3 regions of the Oceanobacter sp. 4_MG-2023 genome follow, and region 1 is predicted to be linked to each of the others. Evidence: predicted binding sites of a transcription regulator. Region 1 holds the regulator's gene; each other region holds the start of a gene.
What was found. The regulator sigma-54, encoded in region 1, starts transcription at its own class of promoters, with help from an activator protein. The targets are predictions, from matches to a motif close to TGGCACNNNNNTTGCTNT.
Positions count from the first base shown of each region.

Region 2: the regulator sigma-54 is predicted to act here: its motif matches at 2,712-2,729, upstream of Q8W24_RS00835 (aminomethyltransferase family protein).
Region 3: the regulator sigma-54 is predicted to act here: its motif matches at 1,883-1,900, upstream of Q8W24_RS07995 (ammonium transporter).

Region 1 covers NZ_JAUYVV010000010.1:77,070-81,302, reverse strand. The annotation lists gene Q8W24_RS09305 (HPr family phosphocarrier protein) at 1-9, opposite strand, end outside; gene rapZ (RNase adapter RapZ) at 48-920, opposite strand; gene ptsN (PTS IIA-like nitrogen regulatory protein PtsN) at 945-1,403, opposite strand; gene hpf (ribosome hibernation-promoting factor, HPF/YfiA family) at 1,407-1,709, opposite strand; gene Q8W24_RS09285 (RNA polymerase factor sigma-54) at 1,760-3,250, opposite strand; gene lptB (LPS export ABC transporter ATP-binding protein) at 3,379-4,104, opposite strand; gene lptA (lipopolysaccharide transport periplasmic protein LptA) at 4,101-4,233, opposite strand, start outside.
Region 2 covers NZ_JAUYVV010000001.1:179,460-183,692, forward strand. The annotation lists gene Q8W24_RS00825 (sulfite exporter TauE/SafE family protein) at 1-178, opposite strand, end outside; gene Q8W24_RS00830 (AEC family transporter) at 440-1,384, shown strand; gene Q8W24_RS00835 (aminomethyltransferase family protein) at 1,509-2,648, opposite strand; gene aroQ (type II 3-dehydroquinate dehydratase) at 3,149-3,577, shown strand; gene Q8W24_RS00845 (VF530 family protein) at 3,747-3,962, opposite strand.
Region 3 covers NZ_JAUYVV010000008.1:86,274-90,506, forward strand. The annotation lists gene pyk (pyruvate kinase) at 55-1,491, opposite strand; gene Q8W24_RS07995 (ammonium transporter) at 2,011-3,369, shown strand; gene Q8W24_RS08000 (hypothetical protein) at 3,449-3,619, shown strand; gene Q8W24_RS08005 (ethanolamine ammonia-lyase subunit EutB) at 3,791-4,233, shown strand, end outside.

The DNA.
Region 1 (4,233 bases):
GTTAACCATCCAGGCTCCCGAAACGATTGGATTGTGGGTAATAAGCATCAGTGGCTGTGATGGGCAGCAGACCTGAGCTCGCGGTGACGTACCTGTACATTGCCAAATTCTTGTTTGAAGGCTGCAGTCAGGCGTTCTGATAAATACACTGAGCGATGTTGACCGCCAGTGCAGCCAATGGCAATGGTCAGGTAGCTGCGGTTATTTTCGGCAAAACGGGGTAACCAGCGCAACAGGTAAGTACGGATGTCATCAAACAGTTCGGTGACTTCCGGCTGGCTGGATAAAAAATCGATAATCGCCTGATCCTGTCCGGTCAGAGGACGTAATTCATGTTGCCAGTAGGGGTTGGGCAGGTTGCGGACATCAAATACAAAATCGGCATCCAGAGGAATCCCCTGCTTGAAGCCAAAGGACTGGAACAGAATGGCCATATCCGGGGTGACTTTCTCGGCTACTCGCATCTTGATCAGGCTGCGCAGCTCATGGACTGACATGCGGGTGGTATCCAGCGTCAAGTCAGCCAGGTTGGCAACAGGTTCGAGCAATTCGGTTTCGCGCTCGATGGCTTCTGCCAATGAGATATTGTCATTGGTGAGGGGGTGTTTGCGACGGGTGGAGCTGAAGCGTTGTAGCAGGACTTCTTCGGTGGCATCCAGAAATACAATATCGACCTGGCGATACTGTCCGGGTAAGCAGGTCAGTACCTGGGTCAGCTGTTCCATGGCGTCGGGCAAATTACGCACATCGACACTGACAGCGACATTGGCGCGTTTTTCGGCGCTGTAGGGTAAATCCGCCAGTGCGGGCAACAGATCAACCGGCAGGTTGTCGATGCAATAAAAACCGAGATCTTCGAGCACGGCCAAAGCGCTGGACTTGCCTGAGCCAGAGCGGCCACTGATCACAACCAGGCGCATGATGCGGTCTCCGTATTGGTCTGGTTAGTGGTTGGCCAACGCTCGTTGGTACAGTTCCTGATCGCTGCTGGCACTACGCAATTGCTGACGGTAATCATTCTGACTGAAATTTTGCGCCAGTGTGGCGAGAATTTGCAGATGATCGTCCGTTGCTTCTTCAGGGACTAATAAAGCAAATACGAGGTCAACCGGTTGATGGTCAATGGCATCAAAATCGATGGCCTCTTGCAAGTGAAGTAACACGCCGACGGCTTGTTCGCATTGCCGTAAACGACAATGGGGGATTGCGATGCCTTCACCAATGCCAGTACTGCCCAGACGTTCACGTCCAAGCAGGCGTTCAAACACTTCGTCCGAACTGCTGCCGTCAACTTTTTCGGCAATCAGTCCGGCAAGAAACTCCAGCAATTTTTTTTTGCTGGTAATGGCGACGTCGGTACGGGTGCATTCTGGCAGTAGAATATCGGCAATCGCAATGCTCATAGGTCAACCTTGCCCGTGCTGTCGGGCAATCAGTTTTTCTTTGTGTTTCAGGAGTTGACGGTCCAGTTTGTCGGCCAGCAGATCAATGGCGGCATACATATCGTCGTGAGTTGAGGTGGCGTGAAAGTCAGCACCACTGGCATGCAGGGTGGCTTCTGCCTGTTGTCGGCCTTTTTCCAGGGTCAGTGTGATCTGGCCAGAAGTAATCGGGTCGACATGACGCTCAAGACGAACCAGTTTTTCCTTGACGTATGCTTCCATGGCTTCGGTCACTTCAACATGGTGTCCACTGATATTGATGCTCATAAACGGCTCCTTATCGCTCGCTTGTATCGAACAGAGATCGACGCTATCGATCAGATCAATTGTTTCCGCTCATTGGAAGGCGGAATCATCATGGCTTCACGGTATTTGGCCACCGTGCGGCGTGCAACCTGAATGCCCTTGTCGCCCAGCACAATGGCAATTTTGTTATCACTCAGGGGTTTACGCGGATTTTCTTCGCTGATCAGTTTTTTGATCATGGCGCGAATGGCGGTGGATGAACATTCGCCACCGGCGTCAGTACTGACGTGGCTGGAGAAGAAATACTTCAGCTCGAAAATACCACGAGGAGTGTGCATGAATTTTTGCGTAGTGACCCGTGAAATGGTTGATTCATGCATACCAACGGCATCGGCAATATCATGCAATACCAGAGGTTTCATGGCTTCTTCACCCTGTTCAAAGAAGTCGATTTGGTACTCGACAATTTTGGTGGCGACTTTCAGCAGGGTTTCGTTGCGGCTTTGCAGGCTTTTGATAAACCAGCGCGCTTCTTGCAAATGGTCTTTGAGGAAGGCGTTGTCGGCACTGCTGTCGGAACGTCGCACCAGTGAGGCGTAGTCGGAGTTGACGCGCAGCTTGGGGGCGATATCCGGGTTAAGCTCAACACGCCATTCATCACGGATATTACGAACAATCACGTCCGGTACGACGTATTCTGACTGCTCGGAGCTGATATCAGCGCCCGGCTTGGGGTTGAGTTCTTTAACCAGACGCAGGACGGCTTTGAGGTCTTCTTCCTTGAGCCGGGTTTTGCGCATCAGGGTGGGGTAATCTTTACTGCCCAGCAGGGCGATGTAGTCGCCGATCACCAATTTGGCTTCTGCCAGCCAGGGTGTTTCGGCAGGTAGCTGGTTGAGCTGAAGAATCAGGCATTCACGCAGGTCGCGGGCAAAAACACCGGCGGGGTCAAACTGTTGCAAGCGTTTGAGGACGGCCTGGATTTCATCTTCTTCAACACCCAGTTCCGGGTCAATTGAACCGAGTATGTCGTCGATGGTGGTGTGCAGATAGCCATCGTCATCAACCCCGTCGATCAGCATGGTGGCGATCTCGCGATCGGTGTCACTCATGGGAGTCAGGTTCAGCTGCCATTCAAGATGATCTTGCAGGTCGTCTGTGGTGGCATGACGGGAGTCATAATCAAAGTCGTCATCGCCAACCGGGCCAGAGCCTGAGGAAACCCCGGCCGTGGTCTGGAACGTATCATCCCAGTTGCTATCGACTGGCAGATCATCTGGCATCTTGTCATCAGACCATTGCTCACCCAGTTCCTGGGTGTCGGCATCGGTCGTGGCCGCTGTTGCGGTGACTTCCCTTTCCTGATCTGCATTGGTTTGCTGTGCATCCGGAAAGTCGTCGTGCTCGGACTCTTCGAATTCCAGCATGGGGTTGGAGTCCAGGGCTTCCTGGATTTCCTGTTGCAGATCGAGGGTAGACAATTGCAGCAGTCGAATTGCCTGTTGCAGCTGAGGGGTCATGGTCAGCTGCTGACCCATTTTTAACTGAAGCGATGCTTTCATACAGCGTTATTATTCATCGGTTGTCGGCATGGTCTGTGCATTATACGCCAGCCTGTGAGACAGGGAATGCTTTTCATGGTGGCGAATGAAACAGCGCTGGGCATCATAGCCCTGCAAGCCGATAAGATTCAAAGATGGAAGTCATGACCAAGGTAGATAGCCCGAACCTGTTCGTTGGCGAGTACATCATCAGCGCTGCCTTCGGCAATTATGTGTCCACCGCCTACGATATAGGCTTTTTCACAAATTGCGAGAGTTTCGCGGACGTTGTGGTCAGTAATCAGTACGCCGATGCCACGTGCCTTGAGTTGACGAATGATATCCATAATGTCAGCGACCGAGATCGGATCAACACCGGCAAAGGGTTCATCCAGCAAAATAAAGGAGGGTTCGGCGGCCAGGGCGCGGGCTATTTCGACCCGTCGTCGTTCGCCACCAGACAGGGCCATGCCGAGGCTGGTACGAATGTGCTGAATGTGAAATTCATCCAGTAGCTGTTCCAGCTGTTGCTGACGTTGGGGTTTGTTCAGGTCTGACCGGGTTTCCATGATGGCCATGATATTGTCTTCGACGCTGAGTTTGCGGAAGATCGACGCTTCTTGTGGCAAGTAGCCAATGCCTTTCTGGGCGCGGCCGTGCATGGGCAGATGGCTGATATCGTCGTCATCGATACTGACACGCCCCTTGTCGGCCTGTACCAAGTTGACAATCATATAGAAACAAGTGGTTTTACCTGCGCCGTTAGGGCCCAGCAAGCCGACAATCTGTCCGCTGCTGACCGCCAGGGAAACGTCCTTGACGACTTCGCGGCCGTTATAGCTTTTGGCTAGATGTTCAGCCTTGAGCGTTTTCATGGTTGTACGTCCGTGTTGGGCTGGGGTTGGATAATCACTTGAATACGCTGGTTGTCGTCAGCGCCGCCAGTGCCACTGCCGGATGTTTCTGAGCCACTGGCTGAGACGGTTTCCTGTTCAATGTCATAA
Region 2 (4,233 bases), on a different contig from region 1:
CCATCAGTAACAACAGCGGCAACATAATGGCCGCGGCCTGACGGGGGTCGATATAAATGGTCATCAGGGGGACGGCGACCACGCCAACCCCACCGGCAAAACCGGACTTGGAAATCCCGGTAATCAACACTGCAATGACCGCCAGCAGCCAAAAGCCAGGCTCAAAACCCATCCACATGCGATATTCCTTACTTTGATAAGCTCTCAGTCAGTGAGCGAGACAAGATACTATCGTGACCAGACCGCCCTTGTCGCAGTCAACGCCCTTACCAATCATTGAATCACCACACACAAGATTGAATTATCACCCTGCTGCCCTGACGTGATAGCGTTTTGCCCGGTAATCTTATTACCCGGTTGATCATTGACCCACAACATCGGTCATCTGATCTGAGTGCCGAGCGCTACTACGCAGCCCCTTACCCAGGACGCCTTTCCCATGTTGTCTACTGTCTCGATTATTATTCCTATTTTTGCTGTTATTGGCTTGGGCTTTTACCTGGTACACAGTCGTTTTATCCCCAAGGACATGCTGCCGGTATTATCCAGGCTGGTACTGTATTGCCTGATTCCGGCGTTGACCTTTGCCACCGTATCGCAATTGGACTTCAGCCAGATTCAGGCCTGGGATTTCCTCGGTGTGTATGCAGCAGGGGCCTTGCTGGCCCAGATCGTTGCACTGATCGTATTTCGCGGCATGCTCGGAAACAACCTGTCCACCAGCGCAATCAAGGCACTGGGCTGTTCCATGCCCAACAGCATCTTTATCGGCTACCCGGTGGTCGTACAGGCCTTTGGAGAGGAATGGGGCCATACCTTTGCTTTCGCTGTGATGGTCGAAAACATCGTTATTCTGCCGGCGGTACTGATTATGGTGGAGCTGGGCAGAAGCAAGGAAGACCAGCAACAGGCGTTGTCGATCATCACGGTACTGGCGGGTATTATTCAACGGCTGATCAAAAATCCGATTATTATCGCCATCGCCGCGGGTTTGCTGGTTTCTGTGGCAGGCTGGTCTCTCCCGAATCCGGCCCTGCGCACCTTGACCCTGTTAGGTAACGCCGCTGCCGCCATTGCCCTGCTGGTGATTGGTGGCTCACTGGTTGGCAATACCTTGCGCGGCAACCTCCGTGATATCAGCTTGCTCAGCACCATCAAGCTGCTGGTTCATCCACTGGCGGTGATGTTGGTATTGATACTGTGGCCCGACTTTGACCCGACATTGCAAACCCTCACCATTGTTTATGCTGCCTTGCCCATGGCGGCGCTGTTTCCGATGGTTGGCAGTCATTACGGTATGCGCAACTTCTGTTCCAGTGGCTTGTTGGTGGCAACGGTGGCGTCATTTTTCACCCTTACAACGGCGCTGTTATTGCTGCTCTAGGGCGGCTGCCACAAACCGCAGCAACACAATAACACCAATAAAAAAGGGCTTGTTTCCAGGAAACAAGCCCTTTTCTTCAGGTGTCGATCACACGTCTGTCATAGCTTCAGCCCGGAAGGCTTGATCAGCCCTTCGCTACACGCTTTTTCTTCTCTGGATCATCAAACGGCAGAGTATGGGCAATGGCCGATACGTCAAGGCTGCCTTTGACCTGGAGCGGTGCGCCCTGTTTGGCGTAAGGCACTTCAAGACGAGCAATGGCCATGGAGCGGTCAGTCAGGCGCGAGTACATGGCACAGGTGATAACTCCGACTTTTTTGCCGTCAGCCCAAAGTTCGTCGCCTTCAGCAGCAGCTTCCTTGCCTTCCAGCAATACGCCAAAGATGCTGAAACGCTCTTTGCCCTTCAGGCGGAAGTGTTCGTAGGCACCACAGAATGCAGTTTTGTCCTTGGATACGGTGAAGTCCAGACCCAGTTCCCACAGAGTGTCGCCCGCAGGTTCGTTTTCGAACGGGTACATCTCGGAGTTATCAAACGGAAAAAACAGCAGATAGCTTTCGGTACGCAGCCAGTCGAGGGCGGTAAAGGAGCAAGGGATAATGCCAAATTCCTTACCCTGTTCCAGCACGTTGTCCCAGATCGTGGCAGCGTCAGCAGCTTTGCAGAAGATCTCGTAACCACGTTCACCAGTATAGCCAGTACGTGAAATCGTTACCGGGCAACCAAACAGGCGGGCGTGAGTATGGTGGAAATAAGGCAGATCACGGATGCCAGGAACATGCTCGGCGAGGAAATCCACCGCAGCAGGGCCCTGCAAGGACAAATCGTGCATATCGTCATCGAACAACACTGCGACCTGTTTGCCGAGCGCAGCCTGGGTCAGGCGTTCGTAACCGGTACCAGTACCATGCACCACCATAAAGGAGTTGGGGCCCATACGATAAATAACGCAGTCATCGATAAACTTGCCTGCTTCGTTCAGCATACAAGCGTAAACCGCTTTACCAGGATAGAGTTTGGAGATGTCACGAGTGGTCGCCCACTCCAGCAGGCTTTCCGCATGTGGACCAACATAGTGCACTTTCTTCAGACCCGATACATCCATCAAGCCCGCTTTGGTACGGATTGCTTCGTGCTCGTCGGCCAGAGTGTAACCGCTGTTACTGTAGGTCCATGCTGTAGGCAGACCGTTCCAGTCTTCCAGGTTTGATCCCAGGGCTCGGTGTTTTTCCGCCAGTGCGGCGATACGCCATGAATTAGCCATTTGTTTCTCCGTTCGTGTAGACAGTACTTAATCCCTGCAAGGGAATTATTATTCCTGAGAGGAAAGGCAAGTTCCGGGCCATGGATTGCCAAACTGATGATTCCTATGAGGAAAAAAATATTTCTACTCGGATTTCACCCCAAAAACGACCGGATTACCGCTCACCGCACCCAATAGCCGCCTTCTTTTAGGTCAACCAAGTACCAAATAGCATCATATTGGTGCAATAAATCAAGCGGTCAATGCAGTAAATATAGAGTGAGCAACAAGATGCACACGCTATAAATAAACGACAAACCATAAAACCTGTGCAACACGGCTCCCGTTTATTACACATCGACTGTCCGGTATCGCCGGTTCCCGGTGTTATGGCAGCAGTTTGAAAAACAACCCGATGCAGGTATCTGGCACAACCAGGCTGCGCCGCCGCCCGGATATCCGCTAAACTCCACCTCCACCAATCAGCAACAACGGCCCGTGGCCTACGATGGAATCAACCAATGAACAAAACTATTTACGTATTAAACGGCCCAAACCTGAACCTGCTGGGCAAGCGTGAACCAGAGATCTATGGCAACGAAACCCTGCAAGATGTTGAAAACAAGATGCGTCAGCGGGGTGCTGGGTTGGGCCTGACCATCAAGTTTTTCCAGAGCAATCACGAAGGTGAGATCATCGATCGCATCCATGAAGCGCGCGATCAGGCTCAGGGGATTATTATCAACCCAGCGGCCTATACCCATACCTCGGTTGCTATCCTCGATGCGCTGAACACCTTTGAAGCGGCAGTGGTCGAAGTGCATATCTCCAACGTCCATAAGCGTGAAGCCTTCCGTCATCACTCCTACGTCTCCTTGCGGGCCGACGCTGTGATTGCGGGTATGGGAACGCTGGGTTATCAGGTTGCTCTCGAATACTTTGCCCAGTAACCCCTGCGAGTTGCAGTGTCGGCCTGTACTGGCAGGCTTGTATTAATCCGGGGAAACAAACCGACAATACCTACACCTACCAATACCTGCCGGTGGGCACCGTAGCGGCTGTTATCTGAGCGCGGTTTCAAGCGCCAACACCAAACCCTCACCACGCTGTCCAAATACATCAGAAAGTAGACAGATACAGTGCTTCGACCTTACTTCTGGCCCATTCGGTTTTACGCAAGAATTTTAGCGATGACTTGATCGACGGATCACTTTTGAAACAATTGATATTGATCTCCTGCGCCAATCCACTCCAGCCATAATGCTCAACCAGACGCTTGAGTATGTTTTCCAGCGTCAGTCCATGCAGGGGGTTATTGGGTTGTTCGTGTGCCATGGGTGTTACCTCGCAGAAGCCAATAAAAAACAGAGCGAAGTGTTAGTCCAAAGAGATCAAAGGTAAAGGGGACATCTATTTAATCCTGCACGACTCTGCGCGAGTGTTGCCGTTGTTCAGGGCAAGGCGACGAATGCAGCGAAATGACGAGTCCTTTTCAAATTCGTCAACACCGCACTGGACGGCGGCAACCCGCGCCCTTCGAAACCATCCGGTAGCCCAGATAGCCCAGAGTGAGCACCGGATTAAATAAATGTCCCCTAAAGCAGAA
Region 3 (4,233 bases), on a different contig from region 1:
ATCAGGAGGGATGGAAAACACCCGGCCGGAGAGAGTACCCGGCCGGTGTCTGGGTCAGTCTACACGCACAATTTTCATGGTGTTGGTGCCGCCCTGGGCGTTGAGATAATCACCCCGGGTAATCACAACGTAATCGCCGCTGCTGATTTCACCCGATTCTTTCAGGATGGCGATGGCAGAGGGGTTGATGGCATCCGGTTCCAGCTGGTCGGCGTAGAATGGCACGGTTTGCACACCACGATACAGTGCCACCCGGGATTGGGTATCTTCCCGGCGACAGAAGGCAAAGATCGGCAGGGCTGAACGCAGTCGCGACATCAGGCGTGGTGTTGCACCGGTTTCGGTCAGCGAGATAATTGCGGTCACGCCAACCAGGTGATTGGCGGCATACATGGCCGACAGTGCGATGGTCTCTTCGATGCTGTGCATGTCTTCATACAGACGATGCTTGGAACGTTTGGCCAATGGGTGACGCTCAGCTCCCATAATAATGCGGGTCATGGCGGCAACGGCTTCAACCGGGTAGTCACCGGCAGCAGTTTCGGCTGACAGCATAACGGCATCGGTGTAGTCGAGAACGGCGTTGGCAACGTCAGAGACTTCAGCGCGGGTTGGCATTGGGCTGTCGATCATGGATTCCATCATCTGGGTCGCCGTGATCACCGGCTTGTTCAGCTGACGGGAGCGGGAGATGATTTTTTTCTGTACGCCGACCAGTTCGGCATCACCGATTTCTACGGCCAGGTCGCCACGAGCCACCATAACGGCATCGGAAGCGCGAATAATGCCATCCAGTACGGCATCGTCGGCAACACATTCTGCCCGTTCAATCTTGGAGACCAGCCCGGCATGACCACCTGCGGCCGTCAGTAGCTCGCGAGCTTCGATCATGTCGTGTTCGTCACGGGGGAAAGAAACGGCGAGGTAATCGACCAGCAGTTCTGAAGCCAGCTTGATGTCAACCTTGTCCTTGTCGGTCAGGGCTTTGGCGGACAGGCCACCCCCCAGTCGGTTGATGCCCTTGTTGTTCGACAACCAGCCACCAATACGAACACGGGTGTTCAGCTTTGAAGGAAAGGTTTCGGTGACTTCCAGTTCAACACGGCCATCATCCAGCAGCAGGATATCGCCCACGTGGGCATCTTCGATCAGTGCTTTATAGTCGATGCCGACCTGTTCTTTATTACCGGCGTCACGGTCGAGAGTGGCGTCCAGTACAAAGGATTGGCCAACATCCAGATGGACTTTTTGTTCAGCAAAACGGGATATGCGGATTTTCGGGCCTTGCAGATCACCCAGGATGGCGACGTGACGTCCCAGTTTTTTGGCTGCTCGTCGCACCATGGCGGCACGGTCGCGGTGATCGTCAGCGTCACCATGGGAGAAATTGAGACGGAATACATCAGCGCCCGCTTCGATCAGTTGTTCGATTTTTTCATCGGTGTTGGTAGCGGGCCCAAGGGTGGCCACAATTTTGGTGCGTCTTAACATGAAGAATCTCCTGGCGGACGGTGGAGTGCAGGGTGTGATACGAAAGTATTATCTACCAAGCATGAGACGGAGTCTTTACACATGGGTAACAACGGCTGGAATTTCTGTTGTTTCCCTGATTTGGCGTGACCTTATCCTGAGTACTTGTGACTGCTGGGCAGAAAAATAGGCGTTGCTCTGTCGCAGGGCGTTTTCGGGAGGTTTTTGCCTGTTTTTGGTGCGCGCAACACCATGCGCCGATTGTGTTGGCAAACAAAATCGGTCTCGATCTCAATGCCAGGCCAAACAGGTGTTGGCAATGTGGACATTGATTGCAAGCTTATACCTCTATCTACCCATTCTAAAGCGGACAAATCTGTCATTGTCTGAATATTTGAACTTGCGACAGGCTTGGCACCGGCCATGCAATATTCCCTCTGAGAATATTTTTGTCTGGTCAGTATTCCCGTACCCAGTACGACCCTGACCAGTCTGAATTGGTTTAGCTAAAAACTTACTCAATCAGAGAGGGGAAATCCCATGACTCCAGAAGAATTGGAAGCCTTTAAAGCGGCTTTCGAAATGCATCAGGCGATGAATGTCGAGGTGTTCTATTGGTGGTGTACTGCCATCATGTTCATGATCCACGCCGGTTTCCTTGCGTATGAAATTGGTGCGTCGCGCGTCAAAAACGCGTTGGCATCCGGTATGAAAAATATTCTGACTTTGGCCGTTGTTGTGCCTACTTTCTACTTCTTCGGCTGGTGGATCTATAACGCATTCCCTGGTGGTCTGATTCCTATTGATGCTTCTGGTGCCCTGCCATGGGCTGCCAGTATGGGTCCTGATGTCTCTGATATGGGCACTGGTATCTTCTGGGCTGCTTTCGCCATGTTTGGTGCCACAACCGGTTCCATTCTGTCGGGTGCGGTGATCGAGCGTATTCGCATGAGTGCGTACCTGATTCTGACCATTGTGGTGGGTTCTGGTGTCTGGATTCTGGCCGGTGCCTGGGGATGGCATCCTGATGGCTGGTTGCTGCTGGATCTGGGCTACCACGATGTGGGTGCATCAGGTGTGGTTCACGCCATCGCCGGTTTCTTTGCGCTGGGTGTGCTGATCAATCTGGGGCCTCGTTTGGGCAAATTCGTCGACGGCAAGGCGATGGCCATTGTGCCTCACAACCTGCCAATGGCGTTGATTGGTCTGATGATGATTATTGTCGGCTTCTTTGGCTTCCTGGGTGGCTGCATCATCTTTAACGGTGGTGAAACTGGCTGGACAACTATTTACGGTAACCCAACCAACTTGTCTGCTTTTGCATTCAACACACTGATGGGTTTTGCCGGTGGCGTGATTGGTGCTTATCTGTCTTCTCGTGAGCCGTTCATGACCATGTCCGGTGGCCTGGCTGGCATCATTACTGTTGCGGCCGGTCTGGATCTTTACTATCCGGGACTGACCTTCTTCTTGGCGGTTGTTGGTGGTATTTCCATGCCAATCGTTGGCAAGTTCGTTGAGAAGTGCGGTATCGATGACGCAGTTGGCGCGGTAGCGGTACACGGCTGGTGTGGCTTCCTGGGTGTGGTTCTGGTTGGTGTCTTCGCCTCCGGTTACCCAAGTGTTCCAGAAGGTGCTCCAGACATTACTTTCTTCGGTCAGCTGTTGGGCGCCGTGGTTATGTGTGTCACTGGTTTTGTACCTGGCTATGGCATCTCCTTGCTGTTGAAGAAAATGAACATGCTGCGTGTTCCTGCCAAGGCAGAAGCTGCAGGTCTGGATCTGGTTGAAATTCCAGCCATTCCTTACCCAGAGCGTGTGCCTTCCCGCGACATCATTGAAGGTACTGTTCCTGCGGATGCCGCTGGTCTGCCTGCGAATGGTGTGCTGGGTAGCTGATCGACCGCTTGATTCTCAAACGGGCGGGGCGCTGCTGCCCCGCTTGTCTTAACTTGCTGTTAGTAAAGAGGAATACATTATGGATACTTCACCGATTGATAGCTGGGAAGGCGTAGGCGCTTACTTTACCTTCGCAGACCAACCTGGCGTTGTGGCTTTTCTGTGTGGTTTGGCTGTCGTAACCTTTGTTGGTTTTATGTACGCCCTGATCAAGCACGAGAACGACGCGTTTGATAAGCACGAAGGCTGATTCGTCAGTCTGCATGACGGAAGCGTCCGTTACATCCGACTTGTACGCCCGGCTTGTTCCGGGCGCTTTCTGTTTATCCCTTTGGGAATGTACAACGGATTCCGGTGGTACTGACAAGAGCGACAGCAACCCGGCGCTGGAATCCATTATCTTTGGCAAAGGCCCGTCGATATGAGTTATCAGATTTCACTTGGCCAGAAAAGCTGGCAATTTAATGACCTGAAAAGCTTGCTGGCAAAAGCATCACCGTTGCGTTCTGGGGATTGCCTGGCGGGTGTGGCTGCTCTGGATGAGCAGGAACGGGTCGCTGCACAATTGGCGTTGGCTGATGTGCCGCTCAAAACTTTCCTGAATGAACTGGTGATTCCTTACGAAGCCGATGAGATATCCCGACTGATTATTGACCGGCATGATGCCTTGGCCTTTGCGCCGATCGCGCATTTGACGGTAGGGGATTTCCGTAACTGGTTGTTGAGTGAACAAGCCTCAACCGCGATGCTGGCACGTATTGCACCGGGTGTGACGCCGGAAATGGCTGCCGCGGTGAGCAAGATCATGCGACTGCAGGATCTGGTGCTGGTGGCTTCCAAATGTCAGGTGGTCACCCGGTTTCG